DNA from 4 places in the Sinorhizobium sp. CCBAU 05631 genome. Region 2 is predicted to be linked to each of the others. Evidence: predicted binding sites of a transcription regulator. Region 2 holds the regulator's gene; each other region holds the start of a gene.
The links. Region 2 encodes LexA, which represses DNA repair genes until DNA is damaged. Its sites were predicted from a motif close to TGTTCNNNNTGTGTTCNG; they were not measured.

Region 1 (7,132 bases), 700 kb from region 2:
TGGGCCGAGGTTACGCTGTCCGCTCTGCCCGGGCTTCAAGGGCGCGCCTTAAATGTGCAATTCCTGGCCGACACGCTGCCTTTCCTGCAGATGTGGCGCTGCCAACGCGGCGGTGCGAATGTCCTCAGCATCGAGCCGGCGTCGCACCGAATTGCCAAGCGGGTGGAACTCTCGGCCGCCGGCGAGCTCGGTCTGCTTAAGCCCGGACAGTCACGCGACTACGCGCTTACCTTCGGCGTCGTCTGAGATCGCTTCGCGATTGACGCCGCCGGGCCTGCGGCCTACACCAAGGCAACGCAGTCTTGAGGAAGCGACATCATGGACATTCGCCAGATCAACGATGAATACTCGGTCTCCGGTCAGATCACGGTCGAGGACCTCGACGAGATCAAGGCGCTCGGTTTCAAGTCCATCGTCTGCCACCGTCCGGATTTCGAGGCTCCCGACCAGCCGACCTTCGACGCGATTGCCGCGCGTGCCCAGGAACTCGGGCTGGACATCGCCCATATCCCGGTCGGCCCGATGGGCGTGACCGCCGATGCGGTGACCCGCATGGTCGACGCGCTCGACGAATTCGAGCGCCCGATGCTTGGCTATTGCCGCTCCGGCGCCCGCTCGACGGCCGTCTACCAGCAGACGCAACATATTCGCAGCTAGACCCGCGATCGTGCGTTCGGCGGCAAAGGTCGGACGGGCGAACGACCGCTTTTCACTGTTTCCAGCCGGTATTCGGTGCTATATTGGATTTGTTCGATCGAGGGTGCCGGCGCCCTTTGAAGATCGTTCGCTTGAAGCGCGCTTGGCCCAAACAAGCGCGCTTTCGCGTTTCTGACGCCGTTCCTGCTGGCCGCGAAATTGTTAGACATCGCCGTCTCGTCGGGCGCGCGAGGGTCTCGGCGGACAGCTTTAAAGAGGCGACCGGCCATGGATCCGTTCAATAGTTTCAGAGACTATCCGATTCTTCCCGGCCACGTGGCGATCCTCGAAGGCGTTTGGCACCGCGCGCTGGAAGAGCGAAACCTGTCGATCGGCAGCGAGGCGGCCGACCAACTCGCCAGGAAGATTGCCAAGCTTTATCAGGCCGGCGTGAAAGAGCCGGACCAGCTCTGGGAGATGATTCGGACGGTTTGAAAGCGCAAGGACTTGCCGACGCCCGCTCCCGGCCGGGCTCTCATTCAGGCGCCGTCTTTTCCCTCAGCCCTTGCGTATTTCGCTCAGCGTCCGTGCCGGCGTGATCGCCTCCGGGTCGAGCTTGATCTCGATGATCGCCGGCTTGCGGCTGGCACGCGCTCTGAGAAATGCATCGGCAAACTCTTCCGTCCGCTCGACCGTCTCGCCATGGCCGCCATAGGCGCGGGCAAGCGCCGCAAAATTCGGATTTGTCAAATCCGTGGCGCTGACGCGGCCGGGATATTCCCGCTCCTGATGCATGCGGATGGTGCCGTAGATGCCGTTGTTGATGACCAGCACGATAATCGGCAGGGCGTAACGAACCGCCGTGGCGAATTCCTGCCCATGCATCAGGAAACAGCCGTCGCCGGCAAAGCAGATGACCTCACGGTTTGGGTGAAGGCGTTTCGCCGCGACCGCCGCCGGCAGGCCGTAGCCCATCGAGCCTGAGGCGGGCGCGGCTTGCGTGCCGTAGCGGCGGAAGCGGTGGAAGCGGTGCAGCCAGGTGGCGTAGTTGCCGGCGCCGTTGGTGAAGATTGCGTCCGGCGCCGTGTTCGCCTCGATCCAGTTCATGATCGGTCCCATCCGCACGTCGCCCGGCCCGGTCTCCGGCGGCGTTGACCATCTGAGATAAGTCTCGTGCATGGCGGCCGTGCGCGGCGCCCAGCCAGGCGTTCCGGTGGGCTCAATCCCCGCTAGCGCGGCTACAAAGTCGCGCGGGCTCGCGGCGATCGCCAGATCCGGCCTATAGACGCGGCCGAGTTCCGACGGATCCGGATGGACATGCACCAGTCTCTGCTTCGGATAGGGGACATCGAGGAGGGTATAAGAGGAGGAGGGTATTTCCGAGAAGCGACCGCCCAGAAGCAGGACGAGATCCGCTTCCTTGATTTCCTTTGCCAACGCCGGGTTGACGCCGATGCCGACGTCGCCGGCATAGCTGGGATGCAGGTGATCGAGGAGCATTTGGCGCCGGAAGGAGCAGCCGACCGGCAGATGCCAGCGTTCGGCGAATTGCTCAAAATCGGCAACGCTTTCCGCGGACCAGCGGGTGCCGCCGAGAATGGCAATTGGGCGCTTCGCTTCCGTGAGGAGATCGGCGAGCCGAGCGATCTGGCTCGGTCCCGGATGGCTTTCGACCGGCTGGTAAGGGCGGGCGGCCGGAGCGTCCGTTCGCTCCGTCAGCATGTCTTCCGGCAGTGTCAGAACCACCGGTCCGGGACGGCCGGAGGTCGCGACGGCAAAGGCGCGGGTGACGAATTCAGCAATCCGCGCCGGATCGTCGATCTCGCCCACCCATTTGGCGACCTCGGTGAGGGCGCGGCGGTATTCGATCTCCTGGAAGGCCTCGCGTTCGCGGGCGTCACGCTGCACCTGGCCGATGAAGAGGATCATCGGGATCGAATCCTGGCGGGCGACGTGAAGCCCGGCGGAGGCATTGGTGGCGCCGGGGCCGCGCGTGACCATGCAGATGCCGGGCTCGCCGGTCAGCCGCCCCCACGCATCCGCCATCATTGCCGCACCGCCTTCCTGGCGGCAGACGACGACGTCGATGTCGGTGTCGTGGAGCGCATCCAAAACGGCCAGGTAGCTTTCGCCCGGCACGCAGGAGATGCGCTCGACGCCGTTTGCGATGAGCGCCTCGACCACCAGTTGCCCGCCCGTCTTCATGTCAGCACCTCCCAATGCTATCGTCCGTTTCGATCAGATCGCCGGCTTGCGGGATCTGTCATGTTGTTTCGTCTATGCGGTTCCTCACCCCGACGGCTTTCAGGCACCAGCGGGCGAAATCTTCCGTCGCGGTTTCGCGGCCGATTTCGTTGAGCGTCTCGTGGCGCATTCCCTCATATATCGTGATCGTCACGTCGGCCATGCCGCGCGCCTTCATGCGTCGGCCGAGCCAGTCGACGACGTCGCCGTTCAAGGTTGAGGGGTCGGCGCTGCCGCCGACCAGCTGGACCGGCAGCGTCGCCGGCAAGCGGGCGAGCCGGTCGGACCGCGCACCGGCAAAGGCAAGTTCGAAGACGTCGATCCAGAGTGAGACGCTGGTCTCGAAGCCGCAGAGCGGATCGGCGATATACTTTGCAACTTCGTCCTCGTCGCGCGACAGCCAGTCGAATTCGGTCTTCCGAGCGGCAATGGCTTTGCTCCAGGCGCCGAAGGTGAGTTGCGAAAGCAGCGGGCTCGGGACGTCCGAGCCCTTCAGCATTCGTTCGATCGCGAGGATCAGTTGGCCGCCGCGGCCGGCGGGACCGGGGCGAAAATTGGAGTTCCAGACGGCGAGCGCGTCATAAAGTTCCGGATCGGTCTCGGCAGCGTTCAGGGCGATCAGCCCACCCATCGAGTGGCCGAACAGCACGACCGGCAGCCCGGGATGGTTGGCGGCGGCCATCTGCCGCACGGCGCGCAGATCGGCAATCACCTTTTCGGAGCCACCGCGCTTAGAGAAGAGACCGAGCTGCGCATCGGCCGCGCGGCTCTCGCCGTGGCCACGATGATCGTGTGCGTAGACATGGAAGCCATGCTGGGCCATGGCTTCGGCAAAGCGGGCGTAGCGGCCGGAATGTTCGGCAAGCCCATGGCTGACCAGCAATATGCCTCGCGGCGCATCGGAAGCCGTCCGATGGCGCCATGCGAGCGTCGCACCCGTCGGGCTTTGAAGTGTCCTTACCTGCCCGAACATGCCTCACTCCAATCAAATCCAATAGCCGCAGAGCAGCTATTGCGATGGAGGCTGATCCACCATCCGCCCAACACTCCACGCGATATCAAATCGATTTGGCGGTCAAAGGCAATCGCTGCTTGTTGCTTCTTGCGCATGAGATCAGAACCGATTCGAAGAGACATATTGGGGGTTGCAACTTTCCCGCTTTTGTTGTTAGTTTGTTCTCGTTTTGTATTTACTGGAGGCCGTTATGGCAGTGCGAGCTATCGTACAGGTGGTAAGAGTTGCAGCGCTTGCTCTTGGGTTGGGGATGTCGTCTCTGGCCGCCGCAGAGGAGTCGCCGGGTGAAGAGATGAAGACGGTACCGGATGGGGCAAGGACGGAATATGTGCTGGCGGTCAGTTGGCAGCCCGGTTTTTGCGAGACGCGGCCCACGCGCAAGGAATGCGTCGACCAGACCTCGGACCGGTTCGATGCGACGCATTTCTCGCTCCACGGCCTTTGGCCCTTGAAGAAGAGCTATTGCGGCGTGGAGACGGAACTGAAGGCGCAAGACCGCAAGGGGGAGTGGCTCGAGCTGCCGAAACTCGCCATGGCAGACGAGACCGCCGCGCGTCTCATCGTCGCCATGCCGGGGGTGAAATCCGGCCTCGACCGGCACCAATGGCTGCGAAGCGGCACCTGCCAGGCCGACAACGCCGACGACTATTTCACGCTCCAGCTTCGTCTTCTCGACGAGCTGAACGCATCGGCGGTGCGTGCCCTGTTTGCCGACAGGATCGGTTCGGAGATTGGCGAAAAGCAGATCAAGGCGGCCTTCGAACAGAGTTTCGGAGCAGGGGCCGGTGATCGGGTGCGCATGCGCTGCCAGACCGTCGAGGGCCGCAGCGTAATCACCGGTCTCACCATTGGGCTTTCCGGCGATCTCTCGGGCCAAGCGGGTCTCGCGGGCCTCATAAAGGCGGCCGGGCCGACCGAGTTCAAATGCGCCAAGGGGATCGCCGACGCCGCCGGGCGGGGCTGAACTGGAAGGCTTATCGCAGCAAGGGAACGGCGCGGGCAGGGCCCTTTGGCGATTGCCCCGCCACCATAATTCGCCTACATAGCGGGCAAATTTCCCCTTCCGATGCGGAGCATTCCTTTATGGCACGTCAGTTTATCTACCACATGGCCGGGCTCAACAAGGCCTATGGCAACAAGAAGGTCCTGGAGAATATCCATCTGTCGTTCTATCCGGACGCTAAGATCGGCATTCTCGGCCCCAACGGCGCCGGCAAGTCCACGGTTCTGCGGATCATGGCCGGGCTCGACCACGAATATACCGGCGAGGCCTGGGTCGCCGAAGGCGCGACCGTCGGCTACCTGCCGCAGGAGCCGCAGCTCGATGCGCAGAAGAACGTGCTCGAGAACGTCATGGAAGGCGTGGCCGCGAAGAAGGCGATCATCGACCGCTACAACGAGCTGATGATGAACTATTCCGACGAGACGGCGGAAGAGGGCGCCAAGCTTCAGGACATCATCGATAGCCAGAACCTCTGGGATCTCGACAGCCAAGTCGAAATGGCGATGGACGCGCTCCGCTGCCCGCCGGGCGACGCCGAGGTCACCAATCTGTCCGGCGGCGAGAAGCGCCGCGTGGCACTCTGCAAGCTGCTCTTGTCGCAGCCGGACCTGCTGCTTCTCGACGAACCGACCAACCATCTCGACGCCGAGACGATCGCCTGGCTCGAAAAGCACCTGCGCGAATATCCGGGCGCCGTGCTGATGATCACCCACGACCGCTACTTCCTCGACAACGTCACCGGCTGGATTCTCGAGCTCGATCGTGGCCGCGGCATTCCCTATGAAGGCAACTATTCCGCCTATCTGCAGGCAAAGGCCAAGCGTATGGCCCAGGAAGGGCGTGAAGAGGCGACCCGCCAGAAGGCCATCAGCCGCGAGCAGGAGTGGATCGCCTCGAGCCCGAAGGCCCGCCAGGCGAAGTCGAAGGCGCGTATCCGCGCCTATGACGAGTTGGTAAAGGCGGCGGCCGACAGGCGTCCGGGCGACGCCCAGATCATCATTCCGGTCGGCGAGCGGCTCGGCCAGGTGGTCATCGAAGCGGAGAACATCTCCAAGGGCTATGACGACCAGTTGCTGATCGAGGGCCTGAGCTTCAAGCTGCCGCCGGGCGGCATCGTCGGCGTCATCGGCCCGAACGGCGCCGGTAAGACGACGCTGTTCCGGATGATCACCGGCCAGGAGCAGCCCGAAGAGGGCGCGATCCGCATCGGCGACAGCGTGCAGCTCGGCTATGTCGACCAGAGCCGCGACGCGCTCGACGGCAACAAGACGGTGTGGGAGGAAATCTCCGGCGGCAACGACGTCATCAGGCTCGGCAAGCACGAGGTCAATTCGCGGGCCTATTGCTCGTCCTTCAATTTCAAGGGCGGTGACCAGCAGCAGAAGGTCGGCACGCTTTCCGGCGGCCAGCGCAACCGCGTGCACCTCGCCAAGATGCTCAAGGCCGGCGGCAACGTCATCCTGCTCGACGAGCCGACCAACGACCTCGACACCGAGACGCTTGCCGCACTCGAGGATGCGCTCGAAAACTTCGCCGGCTGCGCGGTGATCATCAGCCACGACCGCATGTTCCTCGATCGGCTGGCGACCCATATCCTCGCCTTCGAGGGCGACAGCCATGTCGAATGGTTCGAAGGCAACTTCGAGGATTACGAGAAGGACAAGATCCGCCGGCTCGGTCCCGACTCGGTCAACCCGAAGCGGGTGACGTACAAACGCCTGACGCGGTAATCAACCACTCGGGGGCGCCGCACACGCCGTCGGATGTCCCGGTGTGCTTCGGCGCATTTGCCGCGCGGATGTGGCAACTTGTGCGACGGGACGGGAGCCGCGCTTGAGCAGCCCCGCCGCTCATGTCCGCGGCTGCCGCGTCCAGAACTCGTAACATCGCTGCGCGGGCGGATCGTAAGGTCTGCCCGCTTTCATGTCCGGGAAGCGTCATCTCCTTGCCTTTCCGCGCAAATCCCGCTTGCGCGCCGTCTTCAAATCACATAAACATATCTTTATGTGTTGATGAGGATCGCGATGATGAACCGTGGAACGCTTGGCTTGGATGCCTTGGTCGACGTCCTGAAGGCGGCGGGCGAGCCGACGCGCATGCGTCTTCTGGCGCTGCTTGCGGCCGGGGATCTGACCGTGACCGATCTTACCGAAATTCTCGGCCAGTCGCAGCCTCGCATTTCCCGGCACCTGAAACTGCTTGCGGAAGTGGCGCTGATCGATCGCTACCAGGAG
Region 2 (7,132 bases):
GGCGACGCCGGCGGATCAGCGGAAAATAGACCGGACCGTCGTCGGCATCTGCGCCGCGGCGGTCTGGACGAAGGGGGAATGCTCTAGACACGGGGAAGGGCGGGAATGATCGATGCGAGCGTTCATCAGCAGCTCGGCACGCTGATAGCGGAAGTGAAGAACCTTCGGGAAGATTTCCGGAGGTCTGAAGACAAATCGGATGCCAGCCGCGCGTCGATCCATCGTCGCCTCGACGAGATGGTCGAGCGGGTCGGAACGCTCGAAGGCTCGACGTCGGCGATGCAGGGCGACATTGCCGAAATGAAGCCGGTCACCGACGATGTGCAGCGTTGGAAGATGATGGGCATCGGCGCTCTGACTGTGATCGGTATCGGCGGGGCGGCGGTCGGGGTGACCTTCGCTGATGCGATCAAGCGGCTTCTGTTGCTGGTGAGGTGAGGGCGCGATCGACAGCGCGAACAAGTCGCCAAGTTGGCGACTTGGCGGAGAATGAAAAGCCGCTCGGAGTCGCATCCGGGCGGCTTTCTTGTTTTGCTGCTTCACGCCGCGGCCAGCTGCGGCCAGGCGAACATGATCCCCTCGAGGAACTTCTGCCGGCGCTTCATCTCGGCGCCGTCGCCATAGCGCGGCCGGCCGAACTCGTGCCCCATCAGGTCGGCCTGCATGCGATCGGAGCAGCCGGCGTTCTCGATGCGGTCCTGGAAGCTGTGCCGCAGCGAATAGACGGTGTGATCGTCGGAGGGCATGAGGCCGTTGTTGCGCATCACCTTGTTGATCAGCGCCGAGGCCGAATCGGACTTGTCCTGGTACTTCTCGAAACCCTGCGGCCGCTGGCGCATCGCCCATAGCGACACGCCCACCAGCGGCACGCGGCGGATCGAATGCTCGGTTTTCTGCCGCCGATCGGTGCGTTCGGCAATTTCGATGTGCGGCACCTGGTCGCCGAGGCGAATGTCCTGCGGCCGGAGATTGCAGATCTCGCCGAGCCGCGCGCCGGTTTCGACCATCGCATAGACGATCAGGCGCGCATCCTCGTCGAGCATGTCCATCGCGCCTGGTGTCAGGATCTTGTCGCTGATCCACTGGAGCGGGAACGGCGGTCGGCTGCCGCCCTTCGTCGCGTTCGTTTCCTTGATCCGCGCCTTCTCCCAGGCGGTGTGATAGTGGGTGTGGAGAGCGTTATCGATCGGCGTGAGCATTCCCATGATGTCGCTGAAGGAGCGGTTGGCGGTATCGGCGGTCAGGCCCTCGCTGATGACCTTGCTCGTCCACCACTCCCGAAACTTCAACACGTCTGCCCGGGTGATAGCGGAGAGTTCGAGGTCGCCCATCACGTCGATCGCGTAGCGGATGGCGCGCTCGCGCGAGACCTTGTGCTTGCGCATCTGGTTCTTCGACATGCCGGTCAGGCCTGCGGCATTGTGCCGCTCATAGAGAGACCAGATGTTGCTCAGGCGGGGTGACGGCTCCTCGATCGTGCCGGCGATCGAGTCGACGACTATCTGCGATTTGTCCATGTTCTCTGAGATGACGGCCAGGCGCCGCTCGAGCTCGTCGAGGGGCAGGGCGGCGACCTCCTCGACCGGTCTGTAGGTAAATCCCATTGACTGCGCGACCTTCACGGCGGATTCGTATCGGGCGAAAGCGGCTTCGTTGTCATTGCCGACGAGCAGTGCTCGCCAGAATGTCTCGGCGGCATCGTGAACTGCCTGCGCCTTCTCTAGCGCCTCTTTCAGGCTCTTCGTCTTCAGTGACTGCTTGATGTGGACGCGCTTGTCGAGGTGGGCAACCTCGGTCGGGACGCGGCGATAATAGCGATAGATACCGCTTGCGGGGTGCTTCACCACATATCGCGATAAGTCGACGGACCTCATTGCTGCCGGTGTCTCCGCTGCCCTGTAGTCCAAAATGTAGCCAAAATGTACCCAAAATTGCAAGCAGGCAGCGAGCCATTCGGGCCTTTATGCGTTTACATGATCGTGTAAGCCATTGAAAACACTGCAAGAAAAAAGCCCCGCACCGTGAGGTGCAGGGCTTTGAAACTGGCTCCCCGGGCCGGATTCGAACCGGCGACCTATCGATTAACAGTCGAGTGCTCTACCGCTGAGCTACCAGGGATCATCTGCGCCGCAGAAGTGAGGCTGCTAATACAAATGCTTTTCCGATTTGCCAAGCGATTTTTCAAAAAAAATCTTGGGCCGCGGTTGTCACCCTGTGGAGAAGGCACCAACTGTTGGGGAGTTGGATTAAAGAGGCATAATGGCGAACGGCGGCAAGAAGAGATATTTCGGCATCGATCCGCAAACACGTCAAATCGTGCTCGGCAACTGGCGAATTCGGCTGCCCGACTCGCCGGCCCTGCGCATCTTGATCGGGTCGCTGCTCGTCGTCTGTGGCCTGCTCGGTTTTCTGCCGGTTCTCGGTTTCTGGATGGTCCCGCTCGGCCTGCTCGTATTGTCGCATGACATCCCTGCAGTGCGCCGCGCCCGCCGGAAGCTCGCCGTCTGGTGGGCGCGTCGGCGCGGCACTGAGAACTCCGGGAAGTAGGCCGGGCACAGGCCTGCAGTTCCTCCCACTGGGAGGACGGCCGGAAGGTTGCTTTCACCCGTCGCTCCCTGTCACAGTGGCAAGACTGCAACTACCGCATACTATGTACGGTAGAGATAGCGCCGCCAAGCACGCCGCTCTTGAACTTTTCCCCCAGACACAGTTTTGTTACAAAACTGTCACAATCCGGGGTTCAGAAAATGTTCGACGACAGGATCGAACTTTCCGACTGGCGTGAATGCGCTGCCGGACATCAGCGCAGCATTTTCGAGAATCGTCTCCATCCGAGTGTTCTCATCAAGGTTCTGAAGCTGGGATCCAGAGAAGCAAGCGGCACACGCCAGTCAAAGAGGGCGTTTGCATTCCTCAACCAATTCAAACGTTTCGGGGCCTATCGAACGTTTCGGCGTGAAGTCGACGAATTCCTTGAGCAGGCGAGAAAGTTCTCCCTCGCGGACGCCATCGAACTGCCGATACCGAAGATATTCGGCTTCGCCCAGACCGAGTACGGCCTGGGGCTCGTGGTGGAAAAAATAACCAGACGCGATGGGAAGCTCGCGCCCACCCTCGCTCAGTTGGCGTTTTCGGGGCAGCTCACCGCCAGGCATCTCACGATGATCGACGAAATCTTCGAACGGTTTCGCCGCCTGCACATCGTCATGATGGATGTAAATCCCGGCAATTTCGTCGTTACCGATCGCCGCGGTTACGATGAACTCATCTGCGTCGATGGGACGGGAGAGAAGAGTTTCTTACGCATTTTCGCTCTCTGTCGCCGTGCGAACGACATCAAGCTCAGACGGATGCGTTCGAAGCTGCTGACGAAGCTGGCGAGAATATTGGAGCATCCAGCCGCGATAGACGGAGAACAATCTGTCCACGCCGCACTGATGCGGCATTCAAAGCCGACCGGCCGCTATCTGCGCTTGTCAACTGCCTCGCCGCATCCGGCGCTCTTGGCGGCGGTCTTGTCGAGCGTACCGGTCTAATCGCCTCAACAGCTAAAGCTCCGGGGCAGGTTCGCGCCAAGCTTATATGGCTCGGCAGGCGAAAAATGCCTCGATTCAACTTTGGGTCGCCGATCGACGGGCTATAAACATCGACCTGAGCTGTGGGAAAACCCTGGAGCAGATTGCTACCAGCCAAGGGCGTGGCACCGGATCGAGCACCTGATCTCGTGACGTAGAATCGGCAATTAGATGTGTAATGGAGGCCTCGCCCGGAATTGAACCGGGGTACAAGGATTTGCAGTCCTCTGCGTCACCACTCCGCCACGAGGCCTCTCGTGCTCGTAAAATCGAGCGATGGCGGGCGTTTAAAACGAATCCATGTGGAGCGCAAGAGGGAGACGTTCAAAAAAGACGCCCACAAACAGCTTTGAACAGGCCGGAATACGAGAGCGCTTCTTGCCGGTGGCATGGCGGACGCCGAGACCAATAAACGCCGGCCGCAGTAAGCGAGATCACGGAAGGCAAAGAGAACAGTTCTGTCGTCGCGACCGCGCGAAACGACCGCACACAGGATCGGCACAGGAACCCAAATCGGCCTAGTGATAGCGCCGGATCAGACCGACGAGTTTGCCCTGAATTTTCACGCGGTCGGGTCCGAAGATGCGCGTTTCGTAAGCCGGATTCGCCGCTTCCAGTGCGATCGATGCGCCCTTGCGGCGGAATCGCTTCAAGGTTGCCTCCTCGTCGTCGATCAGGGCGACGACGATGTCGCCCGGGCTGGCGGTGCTGGCGTTGCGGATGATCACCGTGTCGCCATCGAGAATGCCCGCCTCGATCATCGAATCGCCCTTGATTTCGAGGGCGTAGTGCTCGCCGCTGCCGATCATCTCGACCGGCACGGAAATCTCGTGCGTATTGTTCTGAATGGCCGAAATCGGCACGCCGGCGGCGATCCGGCCCATGACCGGCACTGTCATGGACGCGCTCTCGACCGGCGGCGTTGGCGCCGGCTTCGGTGCCGGGGGCTTGCCGAGGCTGCCCTCGATGACGCTCGGCGAGAAGCCGCGCCGCGGCTGGGCTGGGCTCGAATAGGCTTCCGGCAGCTTGATGACCTCGAGCGCTCGGGCCCGATTGGGTAGCCGGCGAATGAAACCGCGTTCTTCCAGCGCAGTGATCAGCCGGTGGATGCCCGATTTCGACGCAAGATCGAGCGCATCTTTCATCTCGTCGAAGGAGGGCGGGACCCCGGATTCCTTCATCCGTTCATGAATGAACAGAAGCAATTCCTGTTGCTTGCGGGTCAGCATGCGCGTCACTCCAGATTCGCGAAACAAATCAAGAACAGAAACTATCCGTTCCATATGTGTTCCGCAAGCACTTAATATTCCGTGAACTCATGCGTCGAGGCGCGTCCGCTATCAGGGCGGCACGGACGGTTTGTGGGTATCGATGGTGGTGAAGACTTGCGTGCGGCAAGCGTCACACAAAGGCGAGCGTTTGCTCACCTTTGACGACGCTGTGCATCGTCTTGACAAGCCGTCCTAGTAGGCGAGGCGCAGCCCGCCGGGGCTAAGAACGTCGAAGTCGGGTTCAGGGTAGGGGCCGTACCACTGGGTGTAGGTCGTGTTGCCCGTAGCGCCTGTCGTGGCGCATCCTGAAAGTGTGAGAAGAGCGATTAAGGCGGCGGCGATCAGAGATTTGAGAGGCATGGTAGTCCCCACTTGCGGGAGTTGCCGATATGCAATGATGCCAGGTGCTAAGTCTCTCTCAAATCAGGCTCTTTGGCAAGCGAGGGGCAAGGCGGGAAGACGGCACATCGGGTGGAAAACACCGCTCCCTCTGACTTCGGGTCGCTCGCTTCTTAACGGAATTCGCGTTCGCAATGGGTCTGCTGCGAATACAGTCTGAAGTGGTGGTCGTCCGAGGGTGACGAGCCACGTCGGATCGGCCCGCTACAGAGATGTCGCTGATGTCTTAGCGATGTTCTGTTACCTATGTCTCCGGGTCGGACAAAGGTCGTTTGGTGGAGTCGAAGGGAGTCGAACCCTCGACCTCCGCAGTGCGATTGCGGCGCTCTCCCAACTGAGCTACGACCCCAGCCGTTCATCTATATAGGCGGATTTGAGCGCCCGCGCCAGTCCCTCCCGGCGTCTCGCGTGGGGAGGATCGGGGCCGTCGTGGATGTCACTCGAGGAGAATTTGCTTGAGCGTCGCGGCGTCCTCGATGAAGGCGGCGGGATCGTCATTGGCGACGAATTCCAGCATTGCAAAGCGTCGCCCGGTCCAGCGCGATGCGGGGAGGGCCGTGAGGACGCTTCGCCAATAGTCGGATGCCGATGCCAGGGGAAAACGGTTGCGATTTCGATCCCAGGCGAAGACGTGGACATGAGATACATGCTGACCGATGCGGGCGACCTCTGCGAGCGCCTCGCCGAGCTCCAGCCCGGGCCGCGGCTGCCAATAGAGATAAACATTGTCGTGGGCGATCGCGTCGATCAGGCGGCTTGCCGAGTCGGTCGTGTCCGTCAGCGATTGCGGGTGATATTCCAGCGAGACGGTCACGCGGTGGCGCGCGGCTTCGGCGCCCATGTCGCGGATCGCCTTTGCGGCATCACGTCTTTCGCCTGCGCTGTAGTCCTTTGAATCGCGCCGGCGGGTGCCTGGCCAGATGCGGATATTCGAGGCACCGAGTGCAATCGCGCTCTCGAGCGCACGCCTGAATTCGATGAGGTCGTCAGTCGGTGGCGCGACATAGGATCCGTAGGATGTCGTCAGTTCGGCCCTTGCGCTGAGGAGCCCGACGATCCGGGCGTTGGACGTGTCGCCCGGAGCAATATGAGCGTCGCCTGCCCATTCGATCGCCGCAAGACCGGCGCTCCGGGCTAAGCCGACGATTTTTTCCGGAGGCAAGCTCCTGAAGGTGACGGTGCAGAGCCCCGGTTCGAAATCGCTCATGCCATGCGCTCCAGGTCGTGCTTGCGGACTTCGAACAGCAGCTGCCGGCCTTCCAGAAAGCGCTCGATTTCGTCGACGGCCATTTCGCCGAGTCGCGTCCTCTCAAGTCCGATGGCGCCGGCAATGTGCGGCGTTAGGAAGACGTTCGGCAAATCATAGAAAGGCGACGTTCCTTCCGGCACCTCGGGATCCGTCACGTCGATGACGGCATTGATTGCGCCCGTCTTCAGCCGGTCTATCAGTGCGGCCTCGTCCACGAGCGCACCCCGCGCCGTATTGATCAGTGTCGCACCGTTCTTCATCAGGGACAGCCGCCGCCCGTCGATCATGTGCTGGGTCTCGGGCAGAGAAGGCGCATGCAGCGAGACTATATCCGAATGCGCCATCAGCGTCTCGAGATCGGCTTTTTCGACACCGATAGCCGAAGCGCTTTCTTCCCCGACCACGGGATCGTAGAGCAGCACCCGATAATCGAAGGGGCGAAGCAGGTCGATCACCCGCCTTCCGATCCGCGAGGCGCCAACGATGCCGATGGTGCGGCGGTAGTTTCCAATAGCCTGCCCCTGCAGCAGCTGGATGCGCTGACGCCCTCTGTCGGCGGCATAAAGGTCGCGGAAGCGAAAAACGTGCTTGCCCGAAAAAATGATTGCCGCCAGCGTGAACTCCGCGACCGGCACGGC
Region 3 (7,132 bases), on a different replicon from region 2:
CGGGCCTTCCGGATTTTGGGCGAGAACGCGTTCGAAATAGCCAAGATACGGGAGCCGCTCGGATAGGAAGTTCTCCGCCCGCTTCGACGCTTGCGGTTTCTGCTCCTCGTAATAGAGCGACACGCCTATCGGATGGTGCGTGTCGTGGATTTCGGTAACGAGATCCGTCACCGTCAGTTGCAGGCCGTTGGCAACGTGGCGCAGGCCCTCATCCTCGGGCGCCAGCCCCAGCCTCGGGCCGAGATAGAACAGGATATTGGCGACGTGGGAGATGAGCAGTTCGCCATCGACCAGAAAGGGGGGCGCGAAAGGGCTGGTGGCACCGCCGGCATCCTTCATCAGCTTCAGCATTGCATCTGTGCCGCCCGGCTGGCGCGCCGCATCGACATAGTCGGCGCCTGCCTCCTCCAATGCGAGCCGCACAAATTCGCCGCGGCCGGGAATTCCGTCCCAGTAATAGAGCGTGAATGCCATGAAATCCCTCGTCTCCCGGTTCAGCCTGTGGGCTCCCGCCCGAAATTCCCTCCTGAGTTCGTCCTTCGCCTGTTCGAGCACGCACCGCTGTTCGTCGGCCAATCCAGAGGCCTGCCCTGTTGATATAGAAGGTGAGCATCGACATCGCGGACCGGTAGGCGCTCGACTTACGGCGGTCGCTCGCTTCCGCCAGCGTCTCAGGGAACGTGCAATCTTCCGCGGATCGTCCGAGGCATACGGGCTCGATGTCCAGCGCATTGCTATGCGCCGTCACCTCTTGCGACCATTTCGTCGTCTTTTTACTGCCGTTGCCCTTCGGGCCCCATCAGCGGCTCAGCGCAGCCACACGGGCAATTCGGAAGCCTGCCGAAATTCGCGCGCCCGGTCCTTCCAGCCGAGCTTTTCCCAGGCGAATTGCTGGGCCGCCATCCTTGCCGTTTCCTTCGTGGGATAAAAATCAGGCAACACATAATCCTTGTCGCCACAGCAGAGCAACGCTCTCCCGCTCATCAGGTCGAAATGAAGCTCTAGGCATTCCTGTGCATGCATCGAATCCCTCCCGGACATGATTCACAAAAACGGCCCTCGCGAGAGGAAGTTCCAACGACATGAAAAGAAGCTCCGCAAATCCGCATCGTACCACCGGAACAACGGAGGCTTCCCGGAGTTTAGAGCGCTTACGGGAGACCAGCCATGAGCAAGCACGGAAAAGCGCGATCCCCGACCGTCGCGCGCCCTCTTGATCCGCACGGTGTCGACGAACCGATCGATGCGTCCGAACGTCATGCGGCAGAGACCAGTGGTACGGTCCGGCAACAGATCACTGACCTGCAGGAGCGCATCGCCGAGCTCGAGGCAGAGATCGATGCGATTGCGACCGAGGCGCATACCGCAATCGGTACGCTCCCCGGCGCCGACCGGATCGAGACGGCAAAGGATGTGGTTACCGAGAAGCGCGACGAGATTCAGAGGCTGAGGGCCCGGCTGGAGGAAATTCAAAGGCTCGTCGCGACGCGTTAGCTTCTCCAACTCAACCGCGGCGACGCCGGTTCAAAACACGTCATACCTCAAAATTGGCGCGCCATACGGAGGCGGCCTGAACAGGTTTTACTTGCAAGTGTCCGCTCTCACTCGCGGTCGACGAACTTGAAGAAACGGCTGACTTTCCCCTCCGCGGTCCGGTCCTGATAAAGGAAGGCCAGCTTGTTCTCGTCGAATATGCTGAAGAAATCCTCCCAGGAAATCTCCTCCAGCCTCTCTTCCGGCTTTCCAAAGTCGATGCGTAGCAAACCGCCGTCGGATGCCCCCTTGACGCGGGCCGGATGGCCGTTGCGGCTCTCTGCCCATTTGCGGATCGTGTCGTGATCGGTCGTTGTTTTCGAAGCGCTCACCGGAACCTCCTTCGGTTGGGGATGTCTCGCATCTCGCCCCTCTAATCGATCGGTCCGGTGATTGTTCCCGTGAGCTCAGCTGCGGCTGCGGCCCTTGACGGCGGCAGCGTCCCTGTGGTCTTCCTTGTCCTCCGGCTCCCAGCCGAACACGCTCCGCCCGCCAAAGCGGGCAGAATTTCTGAACTCGCCGGCAACGATCTCCTTAAGATCCGGGCCGGTGACGTAGCGCTCCAACCGGCGCGACTGCTCATCGAGCCGCCGCAAGGCGGCGAGTTCCTCCTCTCGCCCGAGCCGCCCTTTCTGCACCGCCGATTTCATCACGTTGATCGTCTCGTCATAGACCTTGAGCGGCACCGGGAAGGGATGACGGTCCTTGCCGCCATGGGCGAGCGAAAAACGAGCCGGGTCGGAAAAGCGGCACGGCGTGCCGTGCACCACCTCGGCGACCATCGCGAGCGCCTTGACGGTTCGCGCGCCGACGCCCGGCACGAGAAGCAGTTCCTCGAAATCCTTCGGCCCGCGATCAGCTGCGGCGGCGAAATTGCCGTGCAGGCGCCGCATGTTCACGTCGCTTTCGCGCACGTCGTGATGGGCCGGCATGAAGAGGTGCGGCAGCATCGGCTGGGCCGGAGCCGGCAGTCCCGGCCCGCGCGCCTCGATCGTCGCCAGCTCGCGCATGAGGCCATCGGGTCCGAGCGCGCTTAAAAGGTCGAGCTGGCTTGCCCGCGAGGCGCCGGCGCGCCGGTCCGCAAGGTTGATGATCTTGCCCTGCTCCCGCCCCTCGATCGCCGCATGCGGCGAGTCGACGAAGCTATCCAGGCCTTCGGAAAGCCAGTGATAGCGCCGTGCCTGCCGTCGGTCGCCATTCATGCCCTGCTGGACAACCACCCAGCTCGCATCGTCCGTGACAATGAAGCCGTGAAGGTAGAGATCGAAGCCGTCCTGTACGGCGGCACTGTCGACCTTGGCGACGAGGCGGCTCGCCTCGGCAAGCCTCGCGCCGTCGAACCCGATGCGTTCGCCGATCACGACAAGTTCGCCCGGGGTCATTCGGGAATGCCGGCCACGGCCGCCGCAGACGTGAATGCCGAGTTCGCCCGAAAGCGGCGTCAGGCCACGCTTCAAGGCGCCGATGACGCTGGTGGTGATCCCCGACGAATGCCAGTCCATGCCCATCACCGCGCCGAAGGACTGGAACCAGAACGGGTGCGCAAGCCGCCTCAGGAATTCGTCCCGTCCATAATGATGGACGATCGCCTCGGTGATCAGAGTGCCGAGGCGTGTCATCCGGTCGCCGAGCCACTTCGGGACCCGGCCGCCATGCAGCGGCAGATCCGCATTGCCCGCTCGTTGCGCCATGTCTCGGCTCCTCGTTGTATCGTCTTTGATTTAACCCTACATGCTTCGGATGTTCGCGGAAAGTTCTCAGTGGCTGCGCGCGAGTTTCGGGCGCAACGTTGGCGAGCGTGAAAATATGAGACTACATACGACCGGCATAGATCGGGGAGCGCTATCGATTGCAGTGGGATGACAGCTTCTTTGCGCGCGACGCCGTTAAGGTCGCCGCCGATTTAATCGGTGCGGAATTCGCTGTCTCCGGCATCGGCGGCATCATAGTCGAGACGGAAGCTTATCTGCCCGACGATGCCGCCTCTCACAGCTTCGCCGGTACCACGAACCGCAACCGCTCGATGTTCGGCCCGCCGGCGCATGCCTATGTCTATCTTTCCTACGGTCTTCACTGGTGCCTGAATTTCGTCTGCCTGCCCGGCAGCGCCGTGCTCGTCCGCGCCATCGAGCCGAGATGGGGGCTGGAGACGATGCGGGAGCGGCGCGGCGTTTCGCAAGACAGGTTGCTCTGTTCCGGCCCCGGACGAGTCGGCCAGGCGCTCGCGATCGGCAAGGAACAGGATGGCTTGCCGCTTAACGGAAAGCCCTTCCAGCTAAGCCTGCAGACGAAGCGGCCGCCCGTTGCAACCGGCCTTCGCGTCGGAATATCCAAGGCCGTCGAGCACCCCTGGCGCTTCGGATTGGAGGGCTCACCCTTCCTCAGTCGCAAATTCTAATGCATGTCGCCCAAACGTGTGCAGCGGTTTTGGGATGACGACATGCACAAAACAAGGACCTAAAGCGCGCAGCGTGAATACATTTTCTCGCGACGCGCTTTGGCCTGTCAGCGTGGCTCGATCTGCTCATAGGTGCATTGGCGCGGATCCTTGTCGGGACGCCAGCGCATCAGCTTCGTGCCATGGCGAAAGCGACGGCTGCTGACGTGATCGAATCTCACCTCGACCACCAGCTCCGGACGGACCGGTTCCCATTCGCCGCTGCGCTCGGTGCTCCAGCGGCTCGGGCCGCCGGGTGCCTTGCCGGTAAAGCCGGGCGGCTCGCGCAATGCCTCCAGCCGACGTGTCAATGCCGGGCGCTCCTTGTCGGAAATCGTCGCGGTGAAACCGACGTGGTTCAGCGTTCCGTCGCTATCGTAAAGCCCGAGCAGGAGGGAGCCGACCGCGTCGCTGTTGCTCTCGTAGCGGAAGCCGCCGACGACGCAATCGGCGGTTTTCAGGCGTTTGACCTTGACCATCGCCCGCTCGCCGCATTCGTAAGTCCCGTCGCGCCGCTTGGCGACGACGCCGTCGGTCGCGCCCGCCTCCCACGAGGCGAGCCATCGCTCGGCCTCCTGTCGGTCTCGCGTGAAGGGGGAAAGGGCGAGCTTGTCCGGAACTGCGTTTTTGGCGGCAAAGGCTTCCAGTGCCGCTCTCCGGGCGGGAAGAGGCTTGTCGGTCAGGATTGCCCCCTTTGCGTCGACCAGCATGTCGAACAGGATGAGGCGGGCCGGCGTTTGCTGCGCGAGCTTCTCGACGCGGCTTGCCGCCGGATGCAGGCGCATCTGCAGGGCGTCGAAGGAAAGACGCCCCTCGACTTCGATGACGAGTTCACCGTCAAGGACGAATTGGCGGGCGTCCAGCCGGTGCAAGAGGGCGATGACTTCCGGGAAAAACCGCCCGAGCGGCTTGCCGGATTTGGCCCTAAGATCAACCTCCTCGCCGGATTTGAAGGCAAGGCAGCGGAAGCCGTCCCATTTCGGCTCATACTGCCATGCCCCATCTCTCGGAAGCTCGGTCGCAGAGCGGGCCTCCATCGGCGCGGTGCTGACCGGCAGCGCGAAGCCGCCGGCGGATACAGCCTCCGCCGCCGCCCTTGCCTTTCTCGCCGAGCGCGGCCGTCCGGTCGCCTTGGTCGGTTTTCGATGCGCCGGTGACGGCATCGTCCACTCCTTGCCCGATCGCCCTATTTCAGCTTCACGGCCGGTTCCCTCGCCCAGACGCGCAGCTTGCCGAGTTCCTTGAAGAAGGCGGCGATGCTCCCGGCATCGGTGAGCTCGATCGTTCCCTCGTCGAGGGCGTCGGCAATGCCGGCCCTCTCCAGGAGGGGACGTGCCGCACCGACAAAGCCGATATATTTGCAGTGGGCGAAAGCATCGGCCACGAAATCGCGGGCGGTGGCGACATCGATCAGATCGGCGACGGCCTCTGCCGAAGGAAGAAGCACCACCGCGTCGTAGAGCACGGATGGGCCGCCATCGACCATCTGATGGGCTGCGACCCACCTGCCGTCCGAGGCGGTGAATCCGCCGACCTTGGGGGCGATCAGCTCGAAGGCTGCCTTTTGCTCCGTGACCGCAGCGATCAGGCCATCGAGCAGCGCCGCATCCGCGCCCTCGGTCGCCAGAATTCCGAGCTTACGGCCCTCGAAGCGCTTCGGACCGCGCTCGATGATGCTGAGCGCCGGCGATGGATTGAGGTCCTGCCGCGTGGGTACGGCAGCTTCGGCCGGCTTCGGCATTGTTTGCAATCCGAGCGCGTGGCCGACCTTCTTGCCGAGCGTCTCGTCGATATTGAGGAGATGGGCGACCATGCGCTCGCGGATCACAGGTGTCTCCACCTTGCTCAATTCGAAGGTCAGGGCGTCAGCAATATGACGCTGCTCGGGCGGCGTCTGGCTGATGAAGAACTGGCGCGCCTGGCTATAGTGGTCCGCGAAGCTCTCGGCCCGAATGCGCAGTTTCGGCCCCTGCTCCTCCGAAGCGAAATGTCGGAACCCCTTCGTCGGAGATTCGCGCGGCCCCTCGCCCCAGGAATTCGGCTGGTAATTCACGCGCCCGACCGGATTGCGCATGGCCATGTGGCCGTCCTGCTGGAAGTTCTGGAAGGGACATTTCGGCGCATTGATTGGCAGATGGGTGAAGTTCGGGCTGCCGAGCCGCTTCAGCTGCGTGTCGAGATAGGAGAAGTTGCGCCCCTGCAGCAGAGGGTCATCGCTGAAGTCGATGCCCGGCGGCACGTTCTGGGTCATGAAGGCGACCTGCTCGGTCTCGGCGAAGAAATTCTCCGGCATTCGATCGAGCACCAGCCGCCCGACCGGCTTCGTCGGCAGAACCTCCTCCGGAATGATCTTGGTGGGATCGAGAATGTCGAAATCGAACTTGTCGGCAAAGTCCTGGTCGAAGAGCTGTACATGCAGTTCCCACTCCGGGAAATTGCCGGACTGGATCGCCTGCCACAGGTCGCGGCGGTGGAAGTCGGGATCCGCGCCGTTGATCTTCACCGCCTCGTTCCAGGCGACCGACTGCAGTCCGAGCTTCGGCTTCCAGTGGAACTTGACGAAGGTCGACTCGTCCTTGGCATTGACGAAGCGGAAGGTGTGAACACCGAATCCTTCCATGAAGCGGAAGGACCGCGGGATGGCCCGATCTGACATGACCCACATGATCATGTGCATGCTCTCCGGGGTCAGGCTGATGAAGTCCCAGAAATTGTCGTGCGCCGATTGCGCCTGCGGGAACTCCCGGTCCGGCTCCGGCTTTACAGAGTGGATCACGTCCGGAAACTTGATCGCGTCCTGGATGAAGAAGACCGGGATGTTGTTGCCAACGAGGTCCCAATTGCCCTCCTTGGTATAGATCTTGACGGCGAAGCCGCGCACGTCGCGTGCCAGATCGAAGGAGCCCTTGCTGCCGGCCACGGTCGAGAAGCGCACGAAGGCCGGCGTCTGTTCGCCCGCCCGCTGAAACAGGTCCGCCCGGGTATAGGCGGCAAGCGATTCATACGTCTCGAAGAAGCCATGGGCGCCGTAGCCGCGGGCGTGCACGACGCGCTCCGGGATCCGCTCGTGATCGAAGTGAAAGATCTTTTCGCGGAAATGAAAGTCCTCGATCAATGTCGGGCCACGCTCGCCGGCGCGCAGGCTGTTCTGATCGTCTACCA
Region 4 (7,132 bases), 460 kb from region 2:
CAGCTTTTTTTGCATTTTTGCTACAGTTTGGCAAAAAAATCCGATTGACAGAAATGGGCCTTGTCCTGTTACTACCGTGCTCTTTTGACGCAGGTCGGAGAGAGCGTTTCCGCCGCAGCGTCATTTTCGGTGTGGCTTTCTTCCCGATCTAGCAGGGTTTTCTTCCGCGCGCGAAGCGGCTATGAACGCTGAACTCGGAAGTTCCCGTGGCCGCGCCGATGGGAAATCAAGAGCCCGATTTCAAACGGCAATCGCCACCTCCGCCTGTTGGAGGGCGATGGCGGCTGCCGCAGCACAACGTCATTTCGCCCGAATCCACCGATAGTGCGAGAGCCACCAGTTCCGGAACCCGTCATGCGCCTGTCCCGCTATTTCATGCCCATTCTGAAGGAAAACCCGAAGGAAGCGGAGATCGTTTCCCATCGCCTGATGCTGAGGACCGGCATGATCCGCCAGCAGTCGGCCGGCATCTATAGCTGGCTGCCGCTCGGCAAGCGCGTGCTCGACAAGGTCAATGCGATTATTCGCGAGGAACAGAACCGGTCCGGCGCGGTCGAGCTCCTGATGCCGACTTTGCAATCGGCGGAGCTCTGGCAGGAGAGCGGCCGCTACGATGCCTACGGCAAGGAGATGCTGCGCATCAAGGACCGGCAGGATCGGCCGATGCTCTACGGGCCGACGAACGAGGAGATGATTACCGACATCTTCCGCTCCTATGTGAAGTCCTATCGGAACCTGCCTCTCAATCTCTACCACATCCAGTTGAAGTTCCGCGACGAGATCCGTCCGCGCTTCGGCACCATGCGCTCGCGCGAGTTCCTGATGAAGGATGCCTACTCCTTCGACCTCGATCGAGAGGGCGCGGAGCATGCCTATAACAAGATGTTCGCCGCCTATCTGCGGACCTTCGACCGCATGGGCCTGCGCGCCATTCCGATGCGCGCGGACACCGGCCCGATCGGCGGCAACCTTAGCCATGAATTCATCATTCTTGCCGATACAGGCGAGTCCGAGGTGTTCTGCCACAAGGATTTCCTCGGCTTCGACATTCCGGGCAAGGAGACGAATTTCGATGACGTCGGCGGGCTGAAGGCGATCTTCGACAAGTGGACTTCGCGTTATGCCGCCACCTCGGAAATGCACGACGAGGCCGCCTTCAACGCTATTTCCGAGGGCGACCGGCTGTCGGCGCGCGGCATCGAGGTCGGTCACATCTTCTATTTCGGCACGAAATATTCGGAGGCGATGGGTGCCAAGGTGCTTGGACCCGACGGCAAGGAGCACACCGTGCACATGGGGTCCTATGGCATCGGCCCGACACGCCTGGTGCCGGCGATCATCGAAGCCTCGCATGACGAGAACGGCATCATCTGGCCGAAATCGGTGGCTCCGTTCGACGCGGTCGTCATCAACATGAAAGCGGGCGACGCCGCTTGCGATGCGGCCTGCGGCACGCTCTACTCCGACCTCGGCAAGGCGGGATTCGACGTCCTTCTGGACGACACGGACGACCGCGCCGGCGCTAAGTTCGCGACCGCCGATCTTATCGGCGTTCCCGTGCAGATCATCGTCGGGCCGCGCTCGGTCGCCAATGGCGAGGTCGAGGTGAAGGACCGCAAGACCGGCGCGCGCGAGACGATGACGGTGGAAGCCGCAATCAACAAGCTGGTTGCGAACAGATAGAGGCAAGGACGACGATGACCGCGGCGACGGAAGAGCAAGTGCAGGTTGCCGCGCCATCCGGCATAAGGTCCAGTCGTCCCTTCTCCGCCTTCGAGCGCATGGTCGCCTGGCGCTATCTGCGCTCGCGCCGCAAGGAAGCCTTCATTTCCGTCATAGCCGGCTTTTCCTTCATCGGCATCATGCTCGGCGTGGCGACGCTGATCATCGTCATGGCAGTGATGAACGGTTTCCGCACCGAGCTGATATCGCGCATTCTCGGAATGAACGGCCATGTGATCGTCCAGCCGCTCGACGGGCCGCTCACCAACTATGCCGAGCTCGCCACCAAATTCTCGGCCGTCCCAGGGGTGACGATGGCGATCCCCCTGGTCGAGGGGCAGGTGCTCGCGCAGGGCGTTGGCGACGCCTCGACTGGCGCCCTGGTTCGCGGCATCCGGGCGGAAGACCTCGCGAAGCTCAAATCGATCTCGGAGCACATCCAATCCGGCGACCTCGTCGGCTTTGCCTCGGGTGCCGGCGTTGCCATCGGCTCGCGCATGGCCGAACAGTTGGGAATTCGCGTCGGCGGAACGATTACGCTCACCTCGCCGAACGGCGACGTCACACCCCTCGGCATGAATCCCCGCGTCAAGGCCTATACCGTTTCGGCGATCTTCGAGATGGGCATGTCGGAATATGACGCGACGATCGTCTTCATGCCGCTAGAGGAAGCGCAGCTCTATTTCAATGCCGAGGGCCTCGTCCAGTCGATTGAGCTTTTCGTCGAGCAGCCGGACGCCGTCGACGCCTTGCGCAAGCCGATCGAGGACGCCGCCGGACGGCAGGTCTACCTGACGGACTGGCGGGACCGCAACAGAACCTTCTTCTCGGCGCTCGAGGTCGAGCGCAACGTGATGTTCATGATCCTGACGCTGATCGTGCTCGTCGCCGCGCTCAATATCGTTTCCGGCCTGATCATGCTGGTGAAGGACAAGGGCAGCGACATCGCCATTCTGCGCACGATGGGTGCGACCTCCGGCTCGGTGATGCGCATCTTCTTCATGACGGGGGCGGCGATCGGCGTTACAGGAACGATCGCCGGCGTCATTCTCGGCGTGGTCGTCTGCCTCAACATCGAGTCGATCCGCCAGTTCTTCTCCTGGGTCTCCGGCACGACGCTCTTCGATCCGGAGCTCTACTTCCTTAGCCAGCTGCCGGCCGACATGAATGCCGACGAGACCATCTCCGTCGTCATCATGGCGCTGGCGCTCTCCTTCCTGGCGACGATCTTCCCGGCCTGGCGCGCCTCGCGCCTCGATCCGGTGCAGGCCCTGCGGTACGAATAAGGACAAGAACGTAGATGAATGCGCGCGTGGCACTGCAGCTCTCCGGCGTCGAGCGGCACTATGGCGAGGGGGATACCTACCTGCCGATCCTCAAGGGTGCCGACCTGACGCTGCGGAGCGGCGAGACGATTGCGCTCGTCGCGCCCTCGGGCACCGGGAAGTCGACCCTGCTTCACCTCGCCGGGCTGCTCGAACATCCGGACGAAGGAGACGTGATCGTCAACGGCATCCCATGCAACGGCCTCAGCGACGACCGGCGCACGGCGATCCGCCGCAACGAGATCGGCTTTGTCTATCAGTTTCACCACTTGCTGCCGGAATTCTCAGCGCTCGAGAACATCATGATGCCGCAACTGATCGCCGGCTTGTCCAAGGCGGAGGCGGCCGAGAGGGCGAGGGCACTGCTGGACTACATGCGGATCGGACACCGGGCTGCACACCGGCCGGCCGAACTTTCCGGCGGCGAGCAGCAACGTGTGGCGATCGCCCGGGCGGTCGCCAACGCGCCGCTCATCCTGCTGGCCGACGAACCGACCGGCAACCTCGACCCCGAGACGGCTGGCTATGTCTTCGAGGCGATGGAAGCCCTTGCGCGTCAGTCAGGCCTAGCGGCGCTGATCGCCACCCACAATCACGAACTTGCTGCTCTTATGGATCGTTGCGTGACGATCGAGGACGGCAAGGTCGTCGAACTTCGATAGGCCGGAAGGAAGCTCACGGCACGATCAGTCCGCCGCGATAATCCAGCTCATAGGCCTCTTCGCCATCGACGAATATGGTCTCGCGTCCGGAAAAGTGGTCGGTCCCGCCGCGGCTGCTGTCGATATAGCAACCATAGGCGTGCTGATATTCCATGCCGCCGAGGAAGTGGCGCTTTTCGTGATACATCGTCTGCAGCGCCGCCTTGATGACGGCGCCGGCCCGTCGCGCATCGATCAGTTCCGGTCGGACGATCCGGCCGAAATAATTCATCGCCCAGCACGGCTTGCCGTCGTGCCAGACCGCTTCCTGACCGGCGAAGTCGCTGCCGCCGAAGTAGCTGTCGAGATAACGCCAGGCCCCGCGCTGATGGCCAATATCGTGGGAGCCTGTCCGGCACGCCGGCAGCCTGGCGCCATCACTGACATAGGTTTTAGCCTTAGCTTCGACGATGAAGTCTGTGAGTTCGTCGATGTTGATCAGGGGCGTTCCCCTGGTATTGGATTGAGGATGCCTCAAGAGGATGCGCGTGTAAAGAACAAATGGTGAACAAACATCTCCGCACGGCAGTCTTTTTGGCGGCAGATCGCCCCAAGGCCTTGCGTTTCGACGCCACCCTATTCGTCGATTCGGTCGGCCTGGCGTTTTGCCAGTCGCGTGGAAAGCTGATCGCCTTGGTTGCATTAACCATAGCCGGTGAATAACGGGCGTTTCATGCGCGCTTGCTTGACTATTGAACAAAAATAGAACAAAAAAAGAACAATAGCCGAAAGGAGCCATGTTATGACTGATTTCGTCCGTGATCTCGCTGCCTTCGCCTCGATGACCCTTTTCATCGCCAGCATCTCGGTGATCGCACTCGGCATGTGACCGCTCCACCGTTTCCCACGGTCCTCCGCTCTGCGGCCCTGGCAAAAACATCCCCGACAGGGCCGGAAGACTGGACAGTCGCGGCGGGAAACAGGATATCCTCGCACCGAACAGGAATCGGAGTGCGGCAATGGCAGGCGAGGATAGCATTGGGCAGAGCATGGCGGACGCGAATCCGCAATTCGTTCACCTGCGCGTGCACTCGGCATATTCGCTGCTCGAAGGCGCGCTGCCGCTGAAGAAGATCATCGCCAAGGCGGTGGCCGACGATCAGCCGGCCATCGGCATCGCCGACACGAACAACCTTTTCGCGGCGCTGGAATTTTCCCAGAAGGCGGCGGACGAGGGATTGCAACCGATCATCGGCTGCCAGCTCTCCATCGACATGGAGGACGAGGCGGAGGGGGAGCGGCGCGGTCACGCGCAGCAGCTCGCCAAGCTGCCTTCGATCGTCCTGATTGCCGCGACCGACGCAGGCTATGTCCGTCTCGTCGACCTGGTCAGCCGCGCCTATCTCGAAGGCGAAGGTCATCAGGCGGCGCGGGTGACGCGCTCCTGGCTCGCGGCGGGCGGCACCGATGGTCTGATCGCGCTGACGGGCGCCGGCAGCGGCCCGGTCGATCTGGCGCTGAAGGCCGGTTCGTCCGCTCTTGCCGAGGGGCGCCTCAAGGCGCTGGTCGAGCTGTTCGGCAATCGCCTCTATATCGAACTGCAACGGCACGGCAGCTATGATCGACGTCATGAGAGCCGGCTGGTCGAGCTCGCCTATCGCTACGACATTCCGCTCGTGGCGACGAACGAGGCCTTTTTCCCGTCGCCGGCCGACTATGATGCGCATGACGCGTTGATGGCCGTTGCCCACAATGCCGTCGTCTCTGACGACCGCCGCTTCCGGCTGACGTCGGATCACTATCTCAAGAGCCGCAAGGAGATGGCAGCGCTTTTCGCCGATCTTCCGGAAGCGCTGGAAAACACCGTCGAGATCGCGCGGCGCTGCTCCTTCATGCTGAAGACCCGCGGGCCGATCCTGCCGCGCTTCACCGGTGCCTCGGACGATCCCGTCGAGGCCGAGCGAGCCGAGTCCGCCGAGCTTCGCCGCCAGGCGGAGGAGGGGCTGGAGAAGCGGCTCGCCAAGCTCGGCATGGCGCCGGGCTACAAGGAAGAAGACTATCGCGAGCGCTTGGCCTTCGAACTCGGCGTCATCGAGCGCATGAAGTTTCCGGGTTATTTCCTGATCGTTGCCGACTTCATCAAATGGGCGAAGCAGCACGACATCCCCGTCGGTCCGGGCCGCGGCTCGGGCGCCGGCTCGCTGGTCGCCTATGCGCTGACGATCACCGACGTCGATCCGATGCGCTTCTCGCTCCTCTTCGAGCGCTTCCTCAATCCCGAGCGCGTCTCGATGCCGGACTTCGACATCGACTTCTGCCAGGACCGCCGCGAAGAGGTGATCCGCTACGTGCAGCAGAAATACGGCCGCGAGCAGGTGGCGCAGATCATCACCTTCGGATCGCTGCAGGCGCGTGCGGCGCTGCGCGACGTCGGCCGCGTGCTCGAAATGCCCTACGGCCAGGTCGACAAGATCTGCAAGCTGGTGCCGAACAATCCGGCAAACCCGACGCCGCTGTCGAAGGCGATCGAGGAGGAGCCGCGCCTTAAGGAGGAGGCGGAAAAGGAACCGGTCGTCGGCCGGCTGCTCGATATCGCGCAGAAGATCGAGGGTCTCTACCGCCACGCCTCGACCCATGCGGCGGGCATCGTCATCGGCGACCGTCCGCTGTCGCAACTGGTGCCGATGTACCGCGATCCGCGCTCCGACATGCCGGTCACCCAGTTCAACATGAAATGGGTCGAGCAGGCAGGCCTCGTCAAATTCGACTTCCTCGGACTGAAGACCCTAACCGTGCTGAAGACGGCGGTCGACTTCGTCGCCAAGCGCGGCATTCAGGTCGATCTGGCGAGCATTCCGCTCGACGATCCCAAGACCTACGAGATTCTGTCCCGCGGCGAGACGGTCGGGGTGTTCCAGGTGGAAAGTGCCGGCATGCGCAAAGCGCTGATCGGCATGCGGCCGGACTGCATCGAGGACATCATCGCGCTGGTGGCGCTCTACCGTCCGGGTCCGATGGAAAACATCCCGGTCTACAACGCCCGCAAGCATGGCGAGGAAGAGATCGAATCGATTCATCCGAAAATCGATTACCTGCTCAAGGAAACGCAAGGCGTTATCGTCTACCAGGAGCAGGTGATGCAGATCGCCCAGGTGCTGTCGGGCTATTCACTCGGCGAGGCCGATCTCTTGCGCCGCGCCATGGGCAAGAAAATCAAGGAGGAGATGGACAAGCAGCGCGCCCGCTTCGTCGAGGGCGCGGTCGGCAATGGCGTGTCGAAGCCGCAGGCGGACCTGATCTTCGATCTGCTCGCCAAATTCGCCAATTACGGCTTCAACAAGTCGCATGCGGCCGCCTACGCCATCGTCTCCTACCAGACCGCCTATATGAAGGCGCATTATCCGGTCGAGTTCCTCGCGGCGTCGATGACGCTCGACATGTCGA

Region 1: SS05631_RS10690 (ribonuclease) is a predicted target of LexA. The motif match lies at 4,044-4,061, and genes of this name have one in related genera.
Region 3: SS05631_RS24760 (DUF763 domain-containing protein) is a predicted target of LexA. The motif match lies at 3,275-3,292, and genes of this name have one in related genera.
Region 4: dnaE (DNA polymerase III subunit alpha) is a predicted target of LexA. The motif match lies at 4,452-4,469, and genes of this name have one in related genera.

What each region holds. Positions count from the first base shown of each region.
Region 1 is NZ_CP023063.1:2,166,918-2,174,049, reverse strand. It holds gene SS05631_RS10715 (DUF4432 family protein) at 1-246, shown strand, start outside; gene SS05631_RS10710 (TIGR01244 family sulfur transferase) at 319-657, shown strand; gene SS05631_RS10705 (hypothetical protein) at 925-1,131, shown strand; gene SS05631_RS10700 (thiamine pyrophosphate-binding protein) at 1,195-2,841, opposite strand; gene SS05631_RS10695 (alpha/beta hydrolase) at 2,900-3,853, opposite strand; gene SS05631_RS10690 (ribonuclease) at 4,086-4,859, shown strand; gene ettA (energy-dependent translational throttle protein EttA) at 4,979-6,628, shown strand; gene SS05631_RS10680 (metalloregulator ArsR/SmtB family transcription factor) at 6,923-7,132, shown strand, end outside.
Region 2 is NZ_CP023063.1:1,471,229-1,478,360, forward strand. It holds gene SS05631_RS31800 (hypothetical protein) at 1-109, shown strand, start outside; gene SS05631_RS07365 (DUF1515 family protein) at 106-438, shown strand; gene SS05631_RS07370 (DUF6538 domain-containing protein) at 540-1,874, opposite strand; tRNA gene SS05631_RS07375 (tRNA-Asn) at 2,044-2,118, opposite strand; gene SS05631_RS07380 (hypothetical protein) at 2,260-2,547, shown strand; gene SS05631_RS07385 (YrbL family protein) at 2,748-3,536, shown strand; tRNA gene SS05631_RS07390 (tRNA-Cys) at 3,755-3,828, opposite strand; gene lexA (transcriptional repressor LexA) at 4,094-4,804, opposite strand; gene SS05631_RS31345 (hypothetical protein) at 5,039-5,206, opposite strand; tRNA gene SS05631_RS07405 (tRNA-Ala) at 5,519-5,594, opposite strand; gene SS05631_RS07410 (sugar phosphate isomerase/epimerase) at 5,682-6,452, opposite strand; gene SS05631_RS07415 (hydroxyacid dehydrogenase) at 6,449-7,132, opposite strand, start outside.
Region 3 is NZ_CP023064.1:1,132,392-1,139,523, forward strand. It holds gene SS05631_RS24735 (glutathione S-transferase) at 1-474, opposite strand, end outside; partial or broken gene SS05631_RS32090 (hypothetical protein) at 641-748, opposite strand; gene SS05631_RS24745 (hypothetical protein) at 808-1,023, opposite strand; gene SS05631_RS24750 (hypothetical protein) at 1,168-1,494, shown strand; gene SS05631_RS24755 (hypothetical protein) at 1,602-1,865, opposite strand; gene SS05631_RS24760 (DUF763 domain-containing protein) at 1,941-3,224, opposite strand; gene SS05631_RS24765 (DNA-3-methyladenine glycosylase) at 3,383-3,931, shown strand; gene SS05631_RS24770 (ATP-dependent DNA ligase) at 4,039-5,133, opposite strand; gene catE (catalase C) at 5,157-7,132, opposite strand, start outside.
Region 4 is NZ_CP023063.1:1,011,925-1,019,056, forward strand. It holds gene proS (proline--tRNA ligase) at 355-1,683, shown strand; gene SS05631_RS04850 (lipoprotein-releasing ABC transporter permease subunit) at 1,698-3,008, shown strand; gene SS05631_RS04855 (ABC transporter ATP-binding protein) at 3,023-3,709, shown strand; gene SS05631_RS04860 (DUF5680 domain-containing protein) at 3,723-4,190, opposite strand; gene SS05631_RS30885 (hypothetical protein) at 4,253-4,411, shown strand; gene dnaE (DNA polymerase III subunit alpha) at 4,708-7,132, shown strand, end outside.